DNA from 3 places in the Paenibacillus sp. FSL K6-1096 genome. Region 1 is predicted to be linked to each of the others. Evidence: riboswitches for the same ligand, from Rfam matches in the RefSeq annotation. Region 1 holds a riboswitch; each other region holds the start of a gene.
What was found. Region 1 has a riboswitch for cyclic di-AMP ahead of MHI24_RS01635 (APC family permease). Riboswitches for the same ligand answer to the same signal wherever they lie in the genome.

Region 1 (6,733 bases):
TACTGATATCCGCAGTGCTCGGCACAGGCTTGTGGAGTATGCATTTTCTCGGAATGCGCGCCATGCATATGGACGTTGCAGTGTCTTATGATCTGCTCCTGCTGGCGTTCTCCCTGATTATTCCTGTGGCCGCTTCTTATATGCTGCTGGTGATGCTTAATAATCCCCGGACCCGCAGCCGGACTTATCTGGGGCTGGGCGGTCTTCTGTTCAGCAGCGGCATTCTGATCATGCATTTCAGCGGCATCTGGTCGATGCGGATGGCTGCCAGCTATGAGCAGGGAGCGTTCTCGCTCATTCTGGCGGTGCTGTTCGCCCTGATTATTCCGGTCGTTACTGCGTCTTATGATCCTAAATGGCTGGAGAATTCCTATAACATGTTCAGTGTCAAAAAGCTGCTGCTGGTGTTCACGCTGACCGGTTCGTTCGCCGGCATCCATTATGTAGCCATGGCCGGGTTCGTCTTCAAGGCTGATGAATCGCTTCTCTACACCGGGCAGACTCCGCTGCTGAAGGATTCAGTATTAGGCTTGATCCTGGGAGGAGCCTTTCTGTTCATTGTGTCGGTGGTCCTCGGACTTCTATATAGAGACCGCCAGCGGATCATCCAGTCGGCAGCATTTCATGAGCAGCGGTATACCGCCTTGTTCGAGCATAGCCCGGATATGGTGATGTGTATCGACCCGGCCCGCAAGAAGATCATCAGTGCCAATCCTTCCTTGCGCAGCTTGACAGGGTATGGAAGAGAGGAACTGGGGGATTATAAACACATCTTATACAGTGACCGGGACGAGAACGCAGTCAGGGAGGCTGTGCTTCGTGCATCGCGCGGCCAGTCGTCCAAGCTGGAGCTGAAGATCCGTACCAAGGGCGGCGAGCAGATGGTCTGCAGCGTGACCGTCTTTCCCTTGCAGCATCATGCCGATCAGCTGGTCTATATCGTAGCCGAGGATATCACCGCCCTGATGAAGTATCAGCAGGAGCTGATTCAGGCCCGGGATGCCGCAGAGAGTGCGGTTACGATGAAAAGCGAGTTTCTGGCCACCATGAGCCACGAAATCCGTACCCCGCTGAACGGAATTATCGGCATCAACCAGCTGCTGTCCGATGAGCTGACGGACCCGGGGCTGCTGGAGCTGCTGCAGCTGCAGAGTACAAGCAGCCATGCGCTGCTGCATGTGATGAGCGACATTCTGGATATCTCCCGCCTGGAGGCGGAGGGGCTGACGCTTGCGAAGGAGCCCTTCCAGCTGAAGGTACTGCTGCAGGAATGTGTAGATCTGTTCGTGGTCAGTACCAAAGACAAGCCGGTATCGCTTCATCTGGAGATTGAAGAGGGGCTGCCTGACCATTATGCCGGAGACAAGGCAAGAATCCGCCAGATTCTGATTAATCTGGTCGGCAATGCCGTGAAATTCACTCCCTCCGGCTCTGTTACGGTCAAAGCGGAATCCTACGGCATCCGCGGGAGTGCGCAGGCGCTCCAGTTCACGGTGCGTGATACCGGGATCGGCATTGCGCCGGATAAGCTGAAGCTGCTCTTTCAATCGTTCACTCAGGTGGACGGCTCGCACAACCGCAAATACCCCGGCACAGGCCTGGGGCTGGCAATTTGCAAGAAGCTGGTCGATCTGATGCAGGGTGAGATCTGGGCGGAGCCGGCAGAAGGCGGCGGCACCCGGTTCATCGTCCGGATTGTACTGCAGTCGCTGGAGCATTCCCCAGAAGTGTTCTTTGGAAGCCACAGAGGGGATGACGGAGCCTCCTCGTCCGGGGCCACAGAAGCCGGATAATGGGTTTGCCAACAGCAGAGGTTTAATTATATACTAATGAAAAGTAACTGAACTTTAATCACCTTAGTCCAGAGGACGGAAAGGAACTCTCTTTGAGCAAAACGAAAAAGAATAAAGTCACGGTTCCCCAAATGAGCAAGCAGGACAAGCGCAGGGCAGAGCTGGAGCAGCAGAAGCAGAAGACGAGAATTGTGATCGTGAGCACGATAGCTATTGTCATCATTATTTTTGTCGGATTATATCTGCTCGCCTCCAAAGACACGGACTCAGATTCCAATGCTGCTCCGATTTCGTTTAATTACAGCGAGATGATGCGGCTCGGCAAGGAGGATGCTCCGGTGAAGATCGTGGAGTTCGGCGATTATAAGTGTCCGGCATGTGCCCAGTTCACTGGAGTGATTAAGCCGCAGATCGTTCAGCAGTATGTGGAGCAGAATAAGGCGTCCTTTTACTTCGTGAATCTGGCCTTTATCGGCCCTGACTCCCGTACCGCCTCACTCGCTGCGCTGTCGGTCTATCACCAGAACCAGGAGGCCTTCTGGAAATACTTCGATGCCATCTACGCGAATCAGGGTGCCGAGGATAAGGAATGGGCCACTCCTGACTACATGGTGAGTCTTGCCAAGCAGCTGGAGCTGCCGGTAGATTACGATGTCCTCCGCAAGGATATTGACGAACGCACCTATGAGAAGGAGCTCGACCGGGATATTCAGTTAGGAACGGATTCCGGGGTAACGAATACACCTTCATTGTTCGTGAATGGAGTCAAGGTGAAGGAGCCGTTTAATATGGAAGAGATTGATGCACGGATTCAGGAAGCAGCGGGAGCTGCGGCAACCCCATGACCGGCTTCTCCGCCTTCTGCCGCCGCAATTGTCTCTATCTGGCCTGGTTCGTCTGTGTAGTGGCTGTAGCGGGAAGCCTGTATCTCAGTGAGGTGCTGCACTATGAGCCCTGCAAGCTCTGCTGGTTCCAGCGGATCTTCATGTACCCGCAGCTGTTCCTGCTGGGGATCGCGACCTACCGGGCGGACAAGCGGATCATTCCGTACGTGCTTCCCCTCAGTCTGATCGGCGGCAGTATTTCCATCTATCATTACGCCGAGCAGAAGATTCCTGCACTCAGCAAGGTGATTCCCTGCACCATCGGCGTCCCGTGCAACAAGGATTATCTGAACTGGTTCGGGTTCATCACCGTCCCTCTGCTGGCCCTCATCGCATTTGCATTAATTGCTGTTCTGCTATGGACTGGCCGCGAAGAGGAAACGGCAGAATAAGTGCTGCACAAATATCTTCACAAACCCTGTAAAATCACGTCTTAAAGGGATAATGAAAGAGAATGAAAGATCTAGACTTACCGGATCATTGATTTGGTGGTTTTGGATGCTTTTCATTCTTTTTTCATTTGTTTCACCGCTTTACGGAAGGGGCATTGTAGCTTAATATTAGTCCTTGTGAGAAGTTGAATACGCGCTGAATTTTCCGGAAGGAAGAACGGGGGAACCACACTTTGGCCTTGGCCAAAAGGGGTGAATCGGGAGCGGGTTTCAGGACCTGTAACCGTAGGGCTGCCACAGCCCGAATCCGCCAGCTAACCTCGTAAGCAACAGTGGGATAATGACCATGCACTCTTAGGCATGCGGATCATTTCCGTATGCTTATTTTGGTGCCTGCATTTATGAAATCCACTTATGAAAACAGCGCACGGAACCCCGATTCAACTCAACCAAGAGAGGAACTGTTACTACAATGGTAAGCAAGGTAAAACGACTATTGATCGGGCGTCCGATGAAGTCGAACGAACTCGATCATGAAAAGTTATCCAAGGTGAAAGCACTGGCTGTCCTGTCTTCTGATGCGCTCTCGTCGGTAGCCTACGGAACAGAACAAATCTTAATCGTACTGGTCGCCGCCGGATTTACCGCGATCTGGTATTCCCTGCCAATTGCATTAGCCGTATTGGGCCTGCTGGCCATTCTGATTCTGTCTTACCGGCAGACGATCTTCGCTTATCCACAGGGCGGGGGGGCCTATATTGTCGCCAAAAGCAACCTCGGGGTTCATACCGGCCTCCTGGCCGGAGGCTCGCTGCTGGTCGATTACATCCTGACGGTGGCGGTAAGTGCCTCGGCGGGTACGGATGCGATTACCTCCGCTTTTCCGAGCCTGCATGGTCATAGTGTACTTATTGCGGTATCCGTTATTCTGCTCTTAACGATTATCAACCTGCGCGGGGTAACCGAATCGGCGTCCTTCATCGCCATCCCGGTCTATCTGTTCGTAGTCTCGATCTTTGTCCTGATTATCTCAGGGGTCTTCAAATACATGACCGGCGGCACCCATGCCAGCGTTCCCGAGATTGGCTCGGCCGTCTCGAACGTGAGCATGTTCCTGCTGCTGAAGGCGTTCAGCTCCGGCTGTTCTGCGCTCACCGGGGTGGAGGCGGTCTCCAATGCCATTCCTAACTTCAAGGCCCCTGCGGAGAAAAATGCAGCAAAAACGCTGATGCTGATGGGCCTGATTCTCGGCATTATGTTCACCGGAATTACGCTGCTGGCCTACTGGTACGGGATTGTACCGGATGAGAAGGCGACAGTGGTCTCGCAGATTGCCGAGTCCACGTTCGGCCGCGGCGGGTTATACTTCTTCATTCAGGGAATTACGGCGGTGATCCTGTTCCTGGCGGCCAATACAGCCTATTCCGCCTTTCCGCTGCTGGCATTCATGTTCGCCAAAGACAAATATCTGCCTCATGCCTTCATGGTGCGCGGCGACCGGCTGGGCTTCTCCAACGGGATTATTTTCCTCGGCATTATGTCCGCGTTGCTGGTAGCTGCGTTTCACGGGAATACAGAAGGCCTGATTCCGTTATATGCGGTCGGGGTATTCATTCCGTTCACCCTGTCACAGCTGGGGATGATGGTCCAGTGGTACCGGACGAAGCCGCAAGGCTGGCAGAGCAAGTTCGCCGTGAATACGGTCGGGATGCTGACCACGTTAACGATTACGCTGATCTTCATCATCACCAAGTTCTCCAGCGTCTGGATGGCCTTCATCTTCCTGCCGGTCGTGATCTTCGTGTTCCACCGGATTCACCGCCATTATATGAACATTGCCGACCAGCTGCGGATCTGTCCGGCTACCGACAAGCCCTGCATTAAGGGAAGTACTGTGGTCGTGCCGGTGGCCGGGGTTACCCGGGCCGTACTGCATTCGATCAGTTATGCCAAGTCGCTGACGGATAATGTGGTTGCAGTATATGTAGGCTTCGATGAGGAAGAGATTCATAAGATGGAGCAGAAGTGGGAGGAGTGGAACCCGGGCGTGCGCCTGATCGTGCTGCGCTCCCGGTACCGCAGCATCATCCGCCCGCTGGTGAAGTTTATCGATACCGTGGAGTGGAAGACCGCTGCTACAGACCATATTACCGTTCTCATTCCGCAATTCGTGACCAAGCACTGGTGGCAGGCGGTGCTGCATAATCAGACCAGCTTGTTCATCCGCTCTTATCTGATGAATCAGAAGGATATAGTTATTGCGACTGTACCTTTCCATTTGCACAAATAATATAGAAGATTCGATGAAGACGGCTGTCTCTGCGTGGTGCGGAGGCGGCTGTTTTTCGTTTTTATAGTTGACAGAGAGAATGAGAATCAATATCATCAGTATAGACAAGGTAAAGGTAACAGGACTTTTGCCATTCATGAGGGGAACATACAACAGGAGGGGTACTCAATGTTTTCGTTCAACCTGCAAGGATCAGGAAGTGTGAAGCTGGCGGTGGCCGGACTGATGACCACAACACTGCTGCTGTCCGCTTGCGGAAATAATAATGGCAATGCAGGCAGTAACGATGCAGCAGCCACCGCACCTGCGGCAACAATGGAAGCTGCTGCGGAGGCTTCAGCGGCACCTGCAGCAACTGCCGCACCCGCTGTGGAGAAGACCGTAACGGATGCCATGGGTCATCAGGTGACTGTTCCCGCTAATCCTCAGCGCGTCATTGCTTCTTATCTGGAGGATTATCTTGTAGCGCTTGGCGTGACTCCGGTTGCCCAATGGTCTACTAAGAATGGTACTCAGAAATACCTCGCTGCTGAGCTTAAGGATGTTCCGCCGATCAGCTATGATCTGCCGCTGGAAGCAGTCACCAGCTTCACGCCGGATTTCCACATCGTCCAGTCGGAAGGCACAGTTCAGAACGGTCTCTATGACCAGTTGAACAAAATCGCACCAACCTATGTACTTGGCGATGAAGTCAGCGGTGACTGGCGAGCAGCCTTGCTCAAGATCGGTGAGCTGCTGAACAAGACTCCGGAAGCTGAGAAGGTCATTGCAGACTATGATCAGAAAGCTGCTTCCGCCAAAGCTGCCGTCTCTGCTGCTATCGGTGATGATTCAGTAGCTGTTCTATGGTTGGTGTCAAAGAACTTCTTCATCGTAGATGAGACCCGCAGCAGCGGTGCGGTATTGTATGGCGATCTTGGAGTGAAGCTTCCGAATCTGGTGACTGAGATTCCTGAGGAGTCCAGAGCACCGTGGAACCCGATTTCACTTGAGAAATTGTCTGAGCTGACTGCTGAGCATATCATTCTGGTGAACAGTGACAAGGCAGACGGAGCTGAGATTACGGAGGGGGCTGTCTGGAAGGGGATTCCGGCCGTCAAGGCAGGGAATGTTCACGAGTTCGGCAAAGATACCAGCTGGCTGTACAGCGGTCCTATAGCCAATTCCAAGACCATCGATGATATTCTGAGCAGCTTTGTAAAATAAGTTCTTTATCTGCGGAGCATTGTGCAGGCTTTTATATCCTCAGGATATAGGAGCCTGCCTCTTTTAAATGTTGAACAATATCCATATCTTTGCGATAATGAGAATCATAATCATCTATAATAAGGAGACGGGTAATGGCTTCATCCACAGATTCTGCTCTGAAAGCTC
Region 2 (6,733 bases), 3.3 Mb from region 1:
CACCGGATGGAGCATGTCGAGGAGTTATGCCGCAATATTACGATTCTTGACCGCTCGAATACTGTCGTTCAAGGTGATATCCGGGAGATCAAGAAGGGATACCCGCGGGAGCATGTCGTCCTGCGCACTGCCGGAGAAGTGACCGGGCTGGCGGAGATTGCCGGAGTGACCGGAGTGGAGCGGCAAGAGCGGGGATATCTGCTGTCCATCAGCGAGATTGGCGCTGCACAGCGCATTCTGCAGGCGGCGATGGCTCAAGGCGAGGTCGAGCATTTCGAGATCAAGGAACCGACGCTAAACCAAATCTTCATCAGAGCGGTGGGTGAATCCAATGAATAAAATGGCAACCATTATCGGCTTCACATTCAAGAACAAGGTAAAGACGAAATCCTTCATGATCACTACCCTGATCCTGGTTCTCCTGCTCAGCATCGGGATGAATATCCCTTATCTGATCAAGGTGTTCAAGGGAGAGGACGGTGCCAAGGACGCGACACAGATCGGAGTCGTTGCCGAGCAGGGCTTCCGGCCTGCCGAGCTGCTGCTTGCTTATACCCCGCCGGCTGAAGCAGAAGATAAAGTCGTATTCACCGCTTATCCTTCCGCCGAGGATGCAACGCTTAAGCAGGGGATTGAGGATGGGAAAATTGAAGGGTATCTGACTTTTGCCGCAGAGGGCAGTGAAGGTGTGCCCCCGGTAACGTATCACAGCAAAGACGGAGACATCAGCAGCAAGCTGAGAACGAATCTGCAGGCCGCCTTGCAGCAGGTGAACACCGGCCTGATTGTCGGCGACAAGCTGACCGAGAGCCAGGTGGCGGCGATCTTCGCTCCGGTGTCGATCGATACCGCGCAGCTTAGTACGGACGGGGCTGCGGGAGGCGCAGACCAAGTTCGGGATAAACCGCCCATCAATTATGTGGTGGTCTACGTCCTGCTGATGCTGTTCTTCATGTCCGTCATGATGACCGGCAACATGATTTCAGCCGAGATTACCTCGGAGAAAAGCTCGCGCATTATGGAAATCCTCATTACCAGCGCTTCGCCGTTAACTCAAATGTTCGGCAAGGTCATCGGCATTTTCCTGGTCGGACTGATGCAGATTGCCATTATCTCGGCCAGCATTGCAGTTAACCTGATGCTGCCGCACAATTCCGGCATTCTGAGTGATTTTGATATGGATCTGGGCCAGCTGGATGTAGGAATTCTTGTATATGGCTTCATCCTGTATATCCTGGGCTACTTCCTGTACGCCTTGATGTATGCCGCCGTCGGCTCGATTGTCAGCCGGACCGAGGACCTCGGCCAGGCTGTCATGCCAGTGATGATGCTGGGCTTCGTCAGCTTCTACCTGCCGCTGTTCAGCATCTCGAACCCGGATACGCTGCTGGTCAAGGTAGCCAGCTTCGTGCCATTCACCTCTTCGCTCAGCCTGCTGCTGCGCATCGGGGTCGGGGAGGTCGCCCTCTGGGAGATCATGGTCTCGCTGGCGATCCTGCTGGCGACCACCTTCCTCTTCGGCTGGCTTGCCGCCAAGATCTACCGCACCGGCGTCCTGATGTACGGCAAGCGCCCTAGCATCAAAGAGATCAGAAAAGCGATGAAGGCTTATAAAATCTAAGAGTGCACACAACTAAAACCTAAGGGCATAATGGATTTCGCGCAAGGGATGCTGGCAGGATTGTAAGTTACGGGCTGCTTAGACGCTTGTGACCTAATGAATAGTTGTTGTAGAAAGACCCGTCCAGTTCAATGGACGGGTCTTTCTTTGAAACCATTGAACATTAATGAAAAAAATACCATAAAAGTATTGATAGAGGAAGGAATAATATGCAAAATATAACCATATCTAGATTTAATAACTTATGAGGGAGAGGTGCATTATCTACATGCAGAGCAAAAGGAAAGCGCTAACAATTTAGCTTGTAGCATTGCTAACGTTCACTATTCCTATCTTAAATTCTACTGCAAACGCACATGAAATTTATTATACCGGTCCAACGAGTAATCCGACTGCTTATCCAATTAAATGGGATAATATCAGTAATGGTAAGGCTTATTTGAAAATTAATGGAGATAACTTAAGCACTGAATACAGTAGCGCATATACTACTGCCTCATATTTATGGCCCACTTACTCACAAAAAGTAACAACAAGCCAAACCAGTTTTGGGGCTTCCACTCTGGATATTGCCTCGACCACTAAAGCCTATTGGGACCAAAGATTCGGTATTATAGGAACGGGCGTACTTGGAATAACTGACTCTAAGTCAACCGACGGATACATTATTAATTCTTCCAATGTACAAAACTCCTCAAGGAAAATTAGATATGCACAAATTTTTATGACACCCTATACTTCCATGTACAGTGGCTCCAATCCAACTATTCATAAAATTGCAACAATTACACATGAAATTGGCCATGCCCTCGGGTTAGGCCACCCTAACGAACTCTATTACCCAACTAATGCTGAGTCCATTATGAGAACTGGTGGAAACTATGAAGATTATTATGTTCCAAGACCACATGATACTAGTGATTTAAATAATAAATATTAAATATGTTAATGGAGGGTTGAGATGAACATCAAAAAAATAATAACTGCTGCCGCCACGGCATGTATTGCTTTTGGATTAATCACAGGCTGTTCTGGTCCTTCCTCTTCCACTACGGATAAGTCTTCAGCCACCAGCCTATCACCAGAAAAAATAAACGAACTGCGTAAGGAGTATCCATTATCCACGGGCTCACCACAGAATGTCGATCTGCGGGATCTGACGTTTAAAGAGGTGCTGGATTATACTGATTCGGTCATTATAGCTGAAGTGGTTCAGCAAATGCCGGATTTCAGTGTGGACTTGATTACTGAACCTGGCACTCCAGAGGGTAATCTGGCAGAGAAATTAGAAGCATCCGGTGAGGAGCCGTACCGGCCGGAGTTCACCTCATTTCAAGTGAAGGTCGAGGAAGTTGTTACGGGTGAAGAGGTTAGCGACACGATTAACCTTATCTATAACTCTGAGTTTAAAGGAATTGAGCCAGAACTCAAACCAGGCATGAAGATTGTCGCAGCGGTCAAAAAGGGTGTCGGTAAAGAGCAGGAAGGAAGCTACTCTTTTACCCGGTATGGCACGTATTATGTGGTCGAAGACGACTATGTGCTGTCTGCATTTGAGGGACAGACAGAAGAGATGAAGGCCTTCTCCCGGGAGACCAATGGTTATAAGCTCGATCATCTCATTGCCGAGATTGAAGCGATGAAGGGGAATTGAGAATCCCCCACCAGCCCGCCCAAACTGGTTAAACATCTGCCGATAGTGTACCTTAGTACTATTAGCAGTTGGGAGTGATGAGTGGTTATGAAGAAAAGTAGAGGAATTCCCGTGCTGGTTGCGGTCTCGATTCTGCTGATTATTATCAGCAGCCTGATTCCTGCAGACCGGTCTACGTGGCTGGGAGCGTTACAGACCTTGCTGCTGGGTTTGGGGCTGCTGGGCTGCTGCATGGCGTTCATGCGGTTCGTCAAGGGCGGGAAGGGCAAGCGCTGATCTGCGCCATGAGTTAGAGCCGTAGCGGAAGCTGCGGCTTATTGCAGGTTCAGGCCCCTGTGATCAGACCACGCCCTCCCCCTCACCCCGCCGTAGGCTGGTGGACCGCCGGGATCTGGGAGCTGGCAGCCGCCATCTGTTCCCTTATGCTTCTTAGCTGGACCTTCAGCTCCGGGATGCTGCGCTGGAGAATTCCGCTGATGTCGGACAGGGGAAGCTGCAGGCCATACCATAGAGCGCTGACGGTCATATCCTCCCAGCTCAGCAGGGCACAGGTACAGCGGCTGCGGTCCGGGGCCAACAGGGCACACTGCCGGATGCACTCGCGGTAAGCGTCCGCAGCGCCGGCATTATCCGGGAGGCGGCCCTTTGCCCACTCTGTATAGAGCGCTGCGAAGGTAGCGGCAGCGGCTTGTTCGGCGCGGGCTCCTTTTTCCAGCAGCAAGCAGCTAAGGGCATAGACAGGTCCGCTGTAGTCCTGGACATAGTCGGTGAATCCGGCAGCGGCTGCTGCCTGGGGTAAGGGGTCTGGCATGTGGACACGTTCCTTCCTGAATGGCTAACGGATGGGTAAGGCTTCATTAAGCGCAAAAAACCGCAGACAGAGGAAGACCTCTGCTGCGGCTAGTGGTGCAGGCGGAAGACGCCTGACGCCATAACGTGGCGGATCATGATCTCTCTCTTGGCGCTTACGAGGTTAGCTGCCGGATTCGGGCGGTGAGAGTCGCCCTACCTGCCGGAGACGGCGCAAATGGCCCTCTCCTTCGGATTCACCCCAAGTCGGCCTGACGGCCGGATGGTTCCCCCGTTTTCCGCATAGCGGAAATTCAGCGTGCATGAATATGCTAATTTTCATGAATGCGTTCAATTGCTTTCAACACGAATCATACTCTTTTCAGGAGCCCTTTGTAAAAATGGAAAAGAGTGCTTTTTGCCTTGTTTTCAGTAAATGGCTGTATGGCTAATCATCTGGAAGCCAAAACTCATATATGTAGCTGATTATCTGCCATTTATCTCGCTCAATCGCCGGTTTATGTTTTTTTAGCCAATTTACGGTCCTATCACCACCACAGCGGGCTATTCTGATTCTTCCAGGCAATGATCCGCTTAACCTCACGAACCGATCCCGTTGTAATTTCATAGCCGCTGCGCTCTGTAGCATGAAGGTCCAGGAAGTGCAGCATGCCTCCGTAAGTCCCCACGGCCAGCAAGGTCTCATCTGGATTGACAGCTAACCCTGATATGGTGCTCCCGGCATAGTAACGCCACAGTTCTTGGCCTTCTGCATTAATGAGCCTCAAGTAGCCATAAGCATCGCCAATGACAACACCATCCTCCAGAGCGGCTGCCGCATAGACCCGGGCTTCCTCGTTCACGACCGGATAATCCTGTTCCGCAGGGAACTCGCCCGCCTCCACCTGTTCAAGGGACACGGCAAGGGTAGCACCATTATAGAAGTGGCAGGCATTGTACCATACGCTGCGCTGATCCTTCGTAAATATAGTATAGTGCGGGTAGCTGGATTCCGGATTGAAGCTGTGCACCTGCCCTGTAGTGATGTCATACAAAAGATGATCGCTGCCCTGGCTGCCAAGTGCGATCCATCTTCCGTCCGGCGATACAGCACCATGCGCCATATCAATCTCGATATGCTCCATCTCATCTTCCTTATATTCTTCGAGATCCGGGTGCAGCAATTTCACGCTCCATGACTTCTCTTGCGATTGCTCGACCAGGAAGATTCCCTGGCTGGTGACCAGCAATAACGCATGTCCTTCGTTAAAAGGAATCACTTCTTCCAAGGGTAACTCCTGATCCAGGCTGTCTATGTTCAGAACGGGAAAGTCCGGGTCCAGCGATTGAATCTTCCCGTTCAGCTCCCGCCAGGAAAGCTCAGCTACAACTTCTCCCTGCAAGGTGCTGTCCATGGATTGCATAATGGTAATGCCTTGCTTGCCCGCGAGGGCATGGAGCTGATTGCCGGGAGAGGCCCCGACCAGGCTGTATCCGCTAAATACGGAAAAAGCCTCATTGTGCACAGTCACCACAGCATTATTCTCCCAGGGTGAGCCGGTGCTGAAGACGACATCATCATTACTTATAAAATGGATACCGCGAATCGCCCGCATTTCCTTCTGGAACTGCCGTTCCAGCGGCCACGTTGCTGCCGGCAGCTGCTCCCTCAGCTCAGCGATCTTCCCCTGCTCATTAGCCCCGCGGATCATTTTATAGACCTTGGCGGCAAGGGCAGAACGTGAATCCCCTGCGGGCTCATCCCCCGCCTTGTCCCAGCCTTCAGTCAATCCTTTATGGACATAATAATTAATATCGTTAACATAACGTTGTCCTTCTGCGCGCCATTTGGCGGCGGCGTCTTCTTGTAGCCAGTTCAAATGATCATTCCTCCTATTCCAGATATATGTAATTATACAATATTATCATTTATGAATCGCCGATCCCGGCTTGACTTGGACCATACTCCAGCGATTATGATTTGAGACGAAGAAGGAGGTGGACGGCATGGAGCCTGTATACACCATTGCCGAGGTTGCCAAGCGGACAGGGCTTACCCAGGATACCATCCGCTATTATGAGAAGATCAAGCTATTGCCTCCGGCGACACGCAAGGAGAATGGCCAGCGCGCATACAGCAGGCAAGAGCTGGACCGGGTGCATTTTGTGGCGATCCTCAAAAGAACCCATATGCCGCTGCGCAGAATTCAGGAATATATCGCGGCTTCTGCCCAAAGTGACTATGAGGCATGTTATCAGGTGCTGGACGGGCACCGGATGCTGATTGAGGAGCAGCTTGCTGAGCTGACGGATGCGCTGGAGCTGATGAGATACAAGCTTAAGAACTTTCAGGAGATCAAGGACGGCAGGTTCATCGCCGAAATGGAACGGAGGAGGGACGGACAATGAATACAGAATGGAATGATGTGCGGGGGAGACAGCACCCGATTCCTTCAGGCTATGATGCGGACACTACAGCAGAGGAAGTTATACAAGGACATGATCTCAGCGGTAAAATAGCGGTCGTGACCGGCGGGTATTCCGGTCTGGGCCTGGAGACCACGCGTGTGCTGGCTGCGGCCGGCGCTAAGGTGATTGTGCCGGTACGGACACCGGAGAAAGCGCGGCATACCCTGGCCGGCATTCCCGGAGCCGAGATTGCAGCGCTG
Region 3 (6,733 bases), 3.3 Mb from region 1:
AGGCTATGAAAAAAGCCGCGTCCGACCGCGGCCTGTCTAAGAGGGATATTTATAACTCGCTGCTCGAGCGGGAATAGAAGATTACTTTGGAAAAAGAAATATTTAAAGGGTATAACTGGTTGTAAATGGTTGAAATTTATTTATATAATAGGTAACAAGCGGTTGGGATTAGCTAACTAATAGAAGCATTCTTATCCAAATCATCCATGGTGTGATGTTCCAACTATATAAAATAAATCCTTCGGCACTATAACTCCTGTCATGGTCGGCGAAGCCGCCATAAGGTCTTGTCATGGCTGGCGAAGCCACCATAAGGTCTTGTCATGGCCGGCGAAGCCGCCATACCGCGCAGCCGCCGTAGGCAATATGCCTATGGCGCCCCCCTCGCGGGTAAGGCCCTGAGGACGTACCGTCAGGGAGTCCGAGAAGGGCCGGTCCTGCGCCGAACATTGCTTCCTTCCGCGCCAGTTGCAGGGATTCGCCGAGCTTCCAGGTGTCCAGAGGGCAGGTGCCCTTTGGGGCCCTCCCCGTGGGGAGGGTTTGGGAGGGGAAGCAGCAGATTTTATAAGTCAAGGTTGTGAAATGGTTGTAAAAATGCTTTCTAGGGAAAAGGGGAATCCGGGGAAAGTCCCCGGAAATTAAGATAAAAAAATACCTCCCGCGCGAACAGGAGGCCAAGGAGATATAAAAAGGTTAGAATTAACAATTGGATTAGTTCCTATTATACCCTATTTATCTTAGTTTGTCACAGGGGTAGGGATAGTAGAAATACATTCATGGCAAACAATTTTACCCTTGAAGTAAGTTACATTCTCAGCATTGCCGCAGAAAATACAAGCAGGCTCGTATTTCTTAAGCATGATCCGCTCACCGTCCACGTAAATTTCGAGCGCATCTTTTTCTCCAATGCCAAGGGTGCGACGCAATTCAATCGGAATAACGACCCGTCCAAGCTCGTCTACCTTACGTACAATTCCTGTTGATTTCATCATTACAATCGTTGCTCCTCTCAATGTTCAAAAGCGTCATTATTCGACATTCTTCACTGTTTTATGATATTTATAATACCAACCATTCCCAAAACAGTCAACCTTTTTTGAGGTTAATTTTAAGGAATCTTTTGCGAAAACTTTTATTCCGCTGGGGAACAAGCATTTTCTTTACAAAGAGCAGTAAAAGTCTTTTGTCGATTTGTCAGTACAATAATCGTCAACTTTCGACATTATATGACACTATTTCTTATAAAACAAGAAAAGGAGTTGAGCTCATGAGGCAGCCTTTGTCTGAAGAGAAAGTATTTAAGGACCCGGTTCACAACTATATTCACGTGCAGGACACCATTATTTGGAGACTGATTAACACCCCGGAATTCCAGCGTCTGCGGCGCATAAGGCAGCTTGGCACCTCTTATCTGACCTTCCATGGCGCAGAGCACAGCCGGTTCTCCCATTCGCTTGGCGTGTATGAGATTACCCGCAGAATCATCTCCCAATTCGAACGGAGCGGCTACAAGGACTGGATGCCTGAAGAAAGACTGCTTACGCTGTGCGCCGCGCTGCTGCATGATCTGGGACATGGCCCGTTCTCCCATTCTATAGAAGAAGCTTTTGAAATGGATCATGAGGACTGGACCCGGCGGATTATTCTGGAGGATACCGAAATTACGGCCATCTTGCGCGATGTGGCAGATGATTTCCCCGCCAAGGTGGCTTCGGTCATTGCCAAAACCTATGAGCACGAAATTGTTGTCAATTTGGTGTCGGGACCGCTGGATGCCGACCGGATGGATTATCTGCTGCGGGATGCGTACTATACAGGGGTGAATTACGGAACGATCGACATCGACCGGATTCTGCGGATGCTGCGTCCGTATGACGGCCGGGTGGTGGTCAAGGAATCAGGAATGCACGCTATCGAGGATTATCTGATGTCCCGTTATCAGATGTATTGGCAGGTCTATTTCCACCCGGTGACCCGCAGCTCGGAGATTATTCTCCGGCAGATTCTCCGCAGAGCCAAGGAGCTGGTGCTGGAGGGACATGCCTTCCGGTTCATGATTGAGCCATTAAGCGATTTGTTCAGCGGAGAGGTGTCGGTGGCCCAGTACCTGCTGCTGGATGAGGCGCTGATGCAGACGGCCTTCATGCAGTGGACGCTGGAGGACGACCCGGTGCTGAGCGATCTGTGCAGCCGGTTTATTCACCGCAGGCTGTATAAATATGTAGAGACGGAGCATCTCGATTCCGAGACGATTGACGAAATCCGCCGCAGCTTCTCAGCGGCCGGGCTGCGTGCCGATTATGATCTGGAGATTGATTATCCCACCGATCTGCCTTATGATGTGTTCCGTCCGGGAGACGGATTCGACAGCAAACAGATCCTGCTGCTGGACCGGCATGAGCGGCTGAGGGAAATCTCTGAGGTCTCGGATATTGTCCGCTCGATCAGCGGAATACACCGGGGGCGGTACCATCTTTATTTTCCGCAGGATAAGGTACAGAAAGCCCTTCCGCAGCTGCCGGCAAGGATAGCAGAAATTTTCGCCAGGTAACCGCTTAAGCTTGACCCTATACTATAGAAATTAAGGCAGAAAGGATGTTCATTCATGCAGTTATTCGACACACATACCCATCTGGATGCGCCGCAATTCGACGAAGACCGCGAAGAGGTGATTGCCCGCGCCCATGCCTCCGGAGTCAGCAAAATGATCAATATCGGCTTCAACCGCGAGACGATTCCGACCACGATGCAGCTTGCTGAGCAATATGATTATATTTATGCAGCGGTGGGCTGGCATCCCCAGGATGCGGTCACTATGAAGGACGGGGACCTCGAATGGATTGCTTCCCTGTGCGCCCATCCCAAGGTCGTTGCCATCGGCGAGATCGGGCTGGATTACTATTGGGATACCTCTCCGAAGGATGTGCAGCATGAAGTATTCCGCAAGCAGATTGGCCTGGCCCGTGAGCTGAAGATGCCGATCAGCATTCATAACCGGGATGCCCATGAGGATGTTGTCCGCATTCTCCGCGAGGAGAAGGCCAGTGAGGTGGGAGGCGTGATGCATTCCTTCTCCGGGAGCTGGGAGACTGCCAAAATGTGTCTGGATCTCGGGTTCCATTTGTCCTTCGGGGGGCCTATCACCTTCAAGAACGCCAGGGTGCCCAAAGAGGTGCTTGCCCAGACTCCGCTGGACCGGCTCCTGATCGAAACGGACTCGCCATACCTGACACCACACCCGTTCCGGGGCAAGCGAAATGAGTCCGCTCATGTGAGATTGGTCGCCGAGGCAGCAGCGGAAATAAAAGGCTTGGAATTACAGGAATTGGCGGAAATTACGTATGCGAACGCACTGGAACGATTTGGGATAGTCTGAAAAAGCGAGTAAAAGCGGTCAAAAATGAAGTATAGCCGATATATTGAACTTTTTTAATCGAAAAACAGCCGGATATTACAATATTTTAATGATTTTTTTACGTAAACGTGGTTGAATCGTCCTTTACAACATGCATCAAAACAGGATATCATCTTTTCAGTGCAGTGAGCTGTTGTTTCAGTGACAGCCACTTATTCATGGATCGTCTCGCTTAATCTCCGTATGGAGAACGGGGGAACCGATAATTGCTCTGCCGCATGAACGTACCTAGCACAGCACAGAATTGCCGCAGACAATTATTTGATTTCTTTACGTGGTCTTTGGGGTGAATTTAAGGGCAACCGCCGTGAGCGGGTGACCTAAGATAGGGCATCTCTCTTATGCCCGAACCCGACAGCTAACCCCGTAAGCGTAAGTAAGAGAGGAAACCTCGTGCATAGCCGCCTGTATTCGACACCGGAGAAGCCACGAAAGAGTCCTCTGTGAACTCTTTCTTGGCTTTTTTGTTTTGAATATTGCGGATGATCCCGGCATACTGTTATATAACAGATCCGGGAGTCACCATGCCGAGAGGCGATCCATGAGCAGGAGACGCTGAAGCAATGCGGGCGTATCCTGTTGTAATCTCAAACTTAGTTTCGTCAGAAGTGATTCAGTCACCTTGATATACTTGGACGACGGGGCTATGTAAGGAGGATGGAGAGAGTGGGCGTATTCCAACCAGAGGTATCCCATGATTCGCAATCATCCAGCAGGTCTTTCGCATTACGGTGGAAGCAAGTCAACCCCCGGGTATTATTGCTTGCCGGTGTGTTATCCCTTGTGATCGCACTGTTCATTCTGCTGTACGTACACGGTCAGAGCAAAAAGGAAATTACTCTAGTCATAGACGGACGGGTACAGACGCTGGAGACGCGCGAGGCGCTGCTCAGTGATGTACTGGCCAAAGAACAGATATCGCTCCAGGAGCATGATGAATTATCTTTTGCCCTTAGTGATGAGATAAAAGACGGCGACCGTGTCGTTATTAACACCGCACAGAGGTTCATCCTTACGGCGGACGGAAAGACAAAGGTATTATTCACGACCGAGGATACTATTGGTCAGGCAATCGGCAAGCTGGGCTATAGCCTGGAAGGCTTAGACAAGATTTACCCTTCGAAAGACACCGCAGTATCTGCCGATATGAAAGTCAAGATTGTCCGGGTTAACAAGCAGGTCGTCCAGCGGACCACCAACCTGCCGTTCCGGGTCATCAAGACAGCAGACCCCTCATTAACCAAGGGAACCGTTCGGGTAGCACAGGCAGGCAAGCCGGGCGTAATGATCCAGCACATCGAGAAGGTCTATCACGATGGCGAGCTGGCATCCATGCGCATGATCGGCAAGGAAGTACACACAGTCACCAAAGACAAGGTGATTGCCGTGGGCACCAAGCCTCTTCCTAAGCCCGTTGTTGTGGCCACAACTTCCAAACCCGAAGCAACCTCCAAATCATCCAAAGTCAGCGCTAAGGCGAACAAGGTAACGAGCAAGGCAGGCGTGAATTTTGAGTATAAGCGCATGATCAAAAATGTATCCATGACGGCGTATTCCTCGCAGGAGCCGGGTATTGGAACCCGTACCGCCTCAGGCACACGTGTGACAGAAGGGCGTACTATCGCTGTTGATCCGAATGTAATTCCGATTGGCTGGTGGGTGTACATTGAAGGATTAGGATTCCGCCGCGCAGAGGATACCGGCGGTGCCATCAAAGGCAATAAGGTGGATGTCTATTACGATTCACTGAGCCATGCGCGTAATTTCGGCCGGAAGTCACGGACCCTCTATGTCATCGGACCGGTGAAGCCGGAGCTGAATTAACGCGGGACTTTTGCAAATTAGCGGTATATAGGATATAGTGAGGGAAGCACTTACGAAGCTTGAGAGCTGCCGCTCATCACTTATACATTCTTTAGCCAAAAAGAAGGGGAGCGAATCCTCTTCTTTTTGCGTTCTGGAGTAAGGAGTCAACTTATCGATGATCAAGGAATTAATTGTTGTGGAAGGCAAAAGCGACACTGTGGCCGTGAAGCGCGCGGTAGAGGCCGACACGATCGAAACCGGCGGCTCCGCCGTGGACCGTAAGGTCATTGCCAAGATAGCGCTGGCTATGGAGCGCAGAGGCGTCATCATTCTCACGGACCCTGACCATGCCGGGGAGCGTATCCGCAAAATCGTCTCCTCCAAGGTGCCCGGCTGCAAGCACGCCTTCATCCCGGAGAAGGACGCAACCCGCAAGGGGGATATTGGCGTGGAGAATGCCTCGCCTGAAGCGATCCGCCATGCGCTGGAGCATGTCCATACCTCCTTTGAGGGCGCTCCGGCCGTAATCGGAATGGACGAGCTAATGGCTGCCGGCCTGATGGTGCATCCCCGCGCGGCCGAGCGGAGAATGCAGCTTGGCAATCTGCTGGGCATCGGGTACTGCAACGGCAAGCAGCTATATAAACGTCTGGCGATGTTCGGCATCACACGCGAGGAGTTCGCGCGGGCAGTCGCCCAAATTGACGAGGGAGGCATCACTTCATGAGCGGCATTGACCATATCTCATCCCCGACCAGAACCAAAGCGATCATTGCGCGCTACGGATTCTCGTTCAAAAAAAGCCTGGGCCAGAACTTCCTGATCGATCAGAACATTCTGGAGAAAATCGTGGACGCCGCCGGCCTGGACAAGGCGGCGGGTGCGCTTGAGATCGGACCGGGGATCGGCGCGCTGACCGAGAAGCTGGCGATGACAGCCGGAGCGGTGACAGCGGTGGAGATCGACCGCAGGCTGATTCCGATCCTGAAGGATGTGCTGTCTATTTACCCCCATGTGAAGATCCGCAACGACGATGTGCTGCAGGTGAATCTGCAGGAGCTGTTCGCTGAGGATTTCGCCGGCAGGGACCGGGTCAGCGTCGTAGCCAATCTGCCGTATTACGTGACAACACCGATCCTGATGAAGCTCCTGGAGGAGAAGCTGCCGCTTGAGAATATCGTGGTCATGATCCAGAAGGAGGTTGCTGAGCGCATGGCGGCCGCGCCGGGCGGCAAGGAGTACGGAAGCCTCAGCATTGCCGTGCAGTATTACAGCGAGCCTGAGCTGGTCTGCATCGTGCCCCGGACGGTATTCATTCCCCAGCCGAATGTGGAATCGGCGGTGATCCGGCTGAAGGTCAGGGAACGCCCTCCGGTAGAGGTGGCGGATGAGGAGCATTTCTTCAGCGTTGTCCAGGCGGCGTTCACCCAGCGGCGCAAGACGATCGCCAATAATCTCAAGGCCCGCTTCTTCCCCGGCGAAGGGCGCGAGCGGCTGGAGGCTCTGCTGGCG

Region 2: another riboswitch for cyclic di-AMP. It lies ahead of MHI24_RS19010 (hypothetical protein); the one in region 1 lies ahead of MHI24_RS01635 (APC family permease).
Region 3: another riboswitch for cyclic di-AMP. It lies ahead of MHI24_RS16570 (3D domain-containing protein); the one in region 1 lies ahead of MHI24_RS01635 (APC family permease).

What each region holds. Positions count from the first base shown of each region.
Region 1 covers NZ_CP150274.1:380,991-387,723, reverse strand. Annotated here, with positions in the region: gene MHI24_RS01650 (ATP-binding protein) at 1-1,793, shown strand, start outside; gene MHI24_RS01645 (DsbA family protein) at 1,886-2,638, shown strand; gene MHI24_RS01640 (disulfide oxidoreductase) at 2,635-3,069, shown strand; cyclic di-AMP (ydaO/yuaA leader) riboswitch at 3,254-3,413, shown strand; gene MHI24_RS01635 (APC family permease) at 3,542-5,359, shown strand; gene MHI24_RS01630 (ABC transporter substrate-binding protein) at 5,528-6,565, shown strand; gene MHI24_RS01625 (iron ABC transporter permease) at 6,700-6,733, shown strand, end outside.
Region 2 covers NZ_CP150274.1:4,261,325-4,268,057, forward strand. Annotated here, with positions in the region: gene MHI24_RS18985 (ATP-binding cassette domain-containing protein) at 1-339, shown strand, start outside; gene MHI24_RS18990 (ABC transporter permease) at 332-1,621, shown strand; gene MHI24_RS18995 (zinc-dependent metalloprotease family protein) at 1,932-2,561, shown strand; gene MHI24_RS19000 (hypothetical protein) at 2,583-3,275, shown strand; gene MHI24_RS19005 (hypothetical protein) at 3,363-3,551, shown strand; gene MHI24_RS19010 (hypothetical protein) at 3,634-4,086, opposite strand; cyclic di-AMP (ydaO/yuaA leader) riboswitch at 4,222-4,394, opposite strand; gene MHI24_RS19015 (hypothetical protein) at 4,613-5,944, opposite strand; gene MHI24_RS19020 (MerR family transcriptional regulator) at 6,072-6,473, shown strand; gene MHI24_RS19025 (oxidoreductase) at 6,470-6,733, shown strand, end outside.
Region 3 covers NZ_CP150274.1:3,714,988-3,721,720, forward strand. Annotated here, with positions in the region: gene rsmI (16S rRNA (cytidine(1402)-2'-O)-methyltransferase) at 1-77, shown strand, start outside; gene MHI24_RS16555 (AbrB/MazE/SpoVT family DNA-binding domain-containing protein) at 738-992, opposite strand; gene MHI24_RS16560 (HD domain-containing protein) at 1,268-2,551, shown strand; gene MHI24_RS16565 (TatD family hydrolase) at 2,606-3,376, shown strand; cyclic di-AMP (ydaO/yuaA leader) riboswitch at 3,575-3,803, shown strand; gene MHI24_RS16570 (3D domain-containing protein) at 4,082-5,239, shown strand; gene rnmV (ribonuclease M5) at 5,397-5,948, shown strand; gene rsmA (16S rRNA (adenine(1518)-N(6)/adenine(1519)-N(6))-dimethyltransferase RsmA) at 5,945-6,733, shown strand, end outside.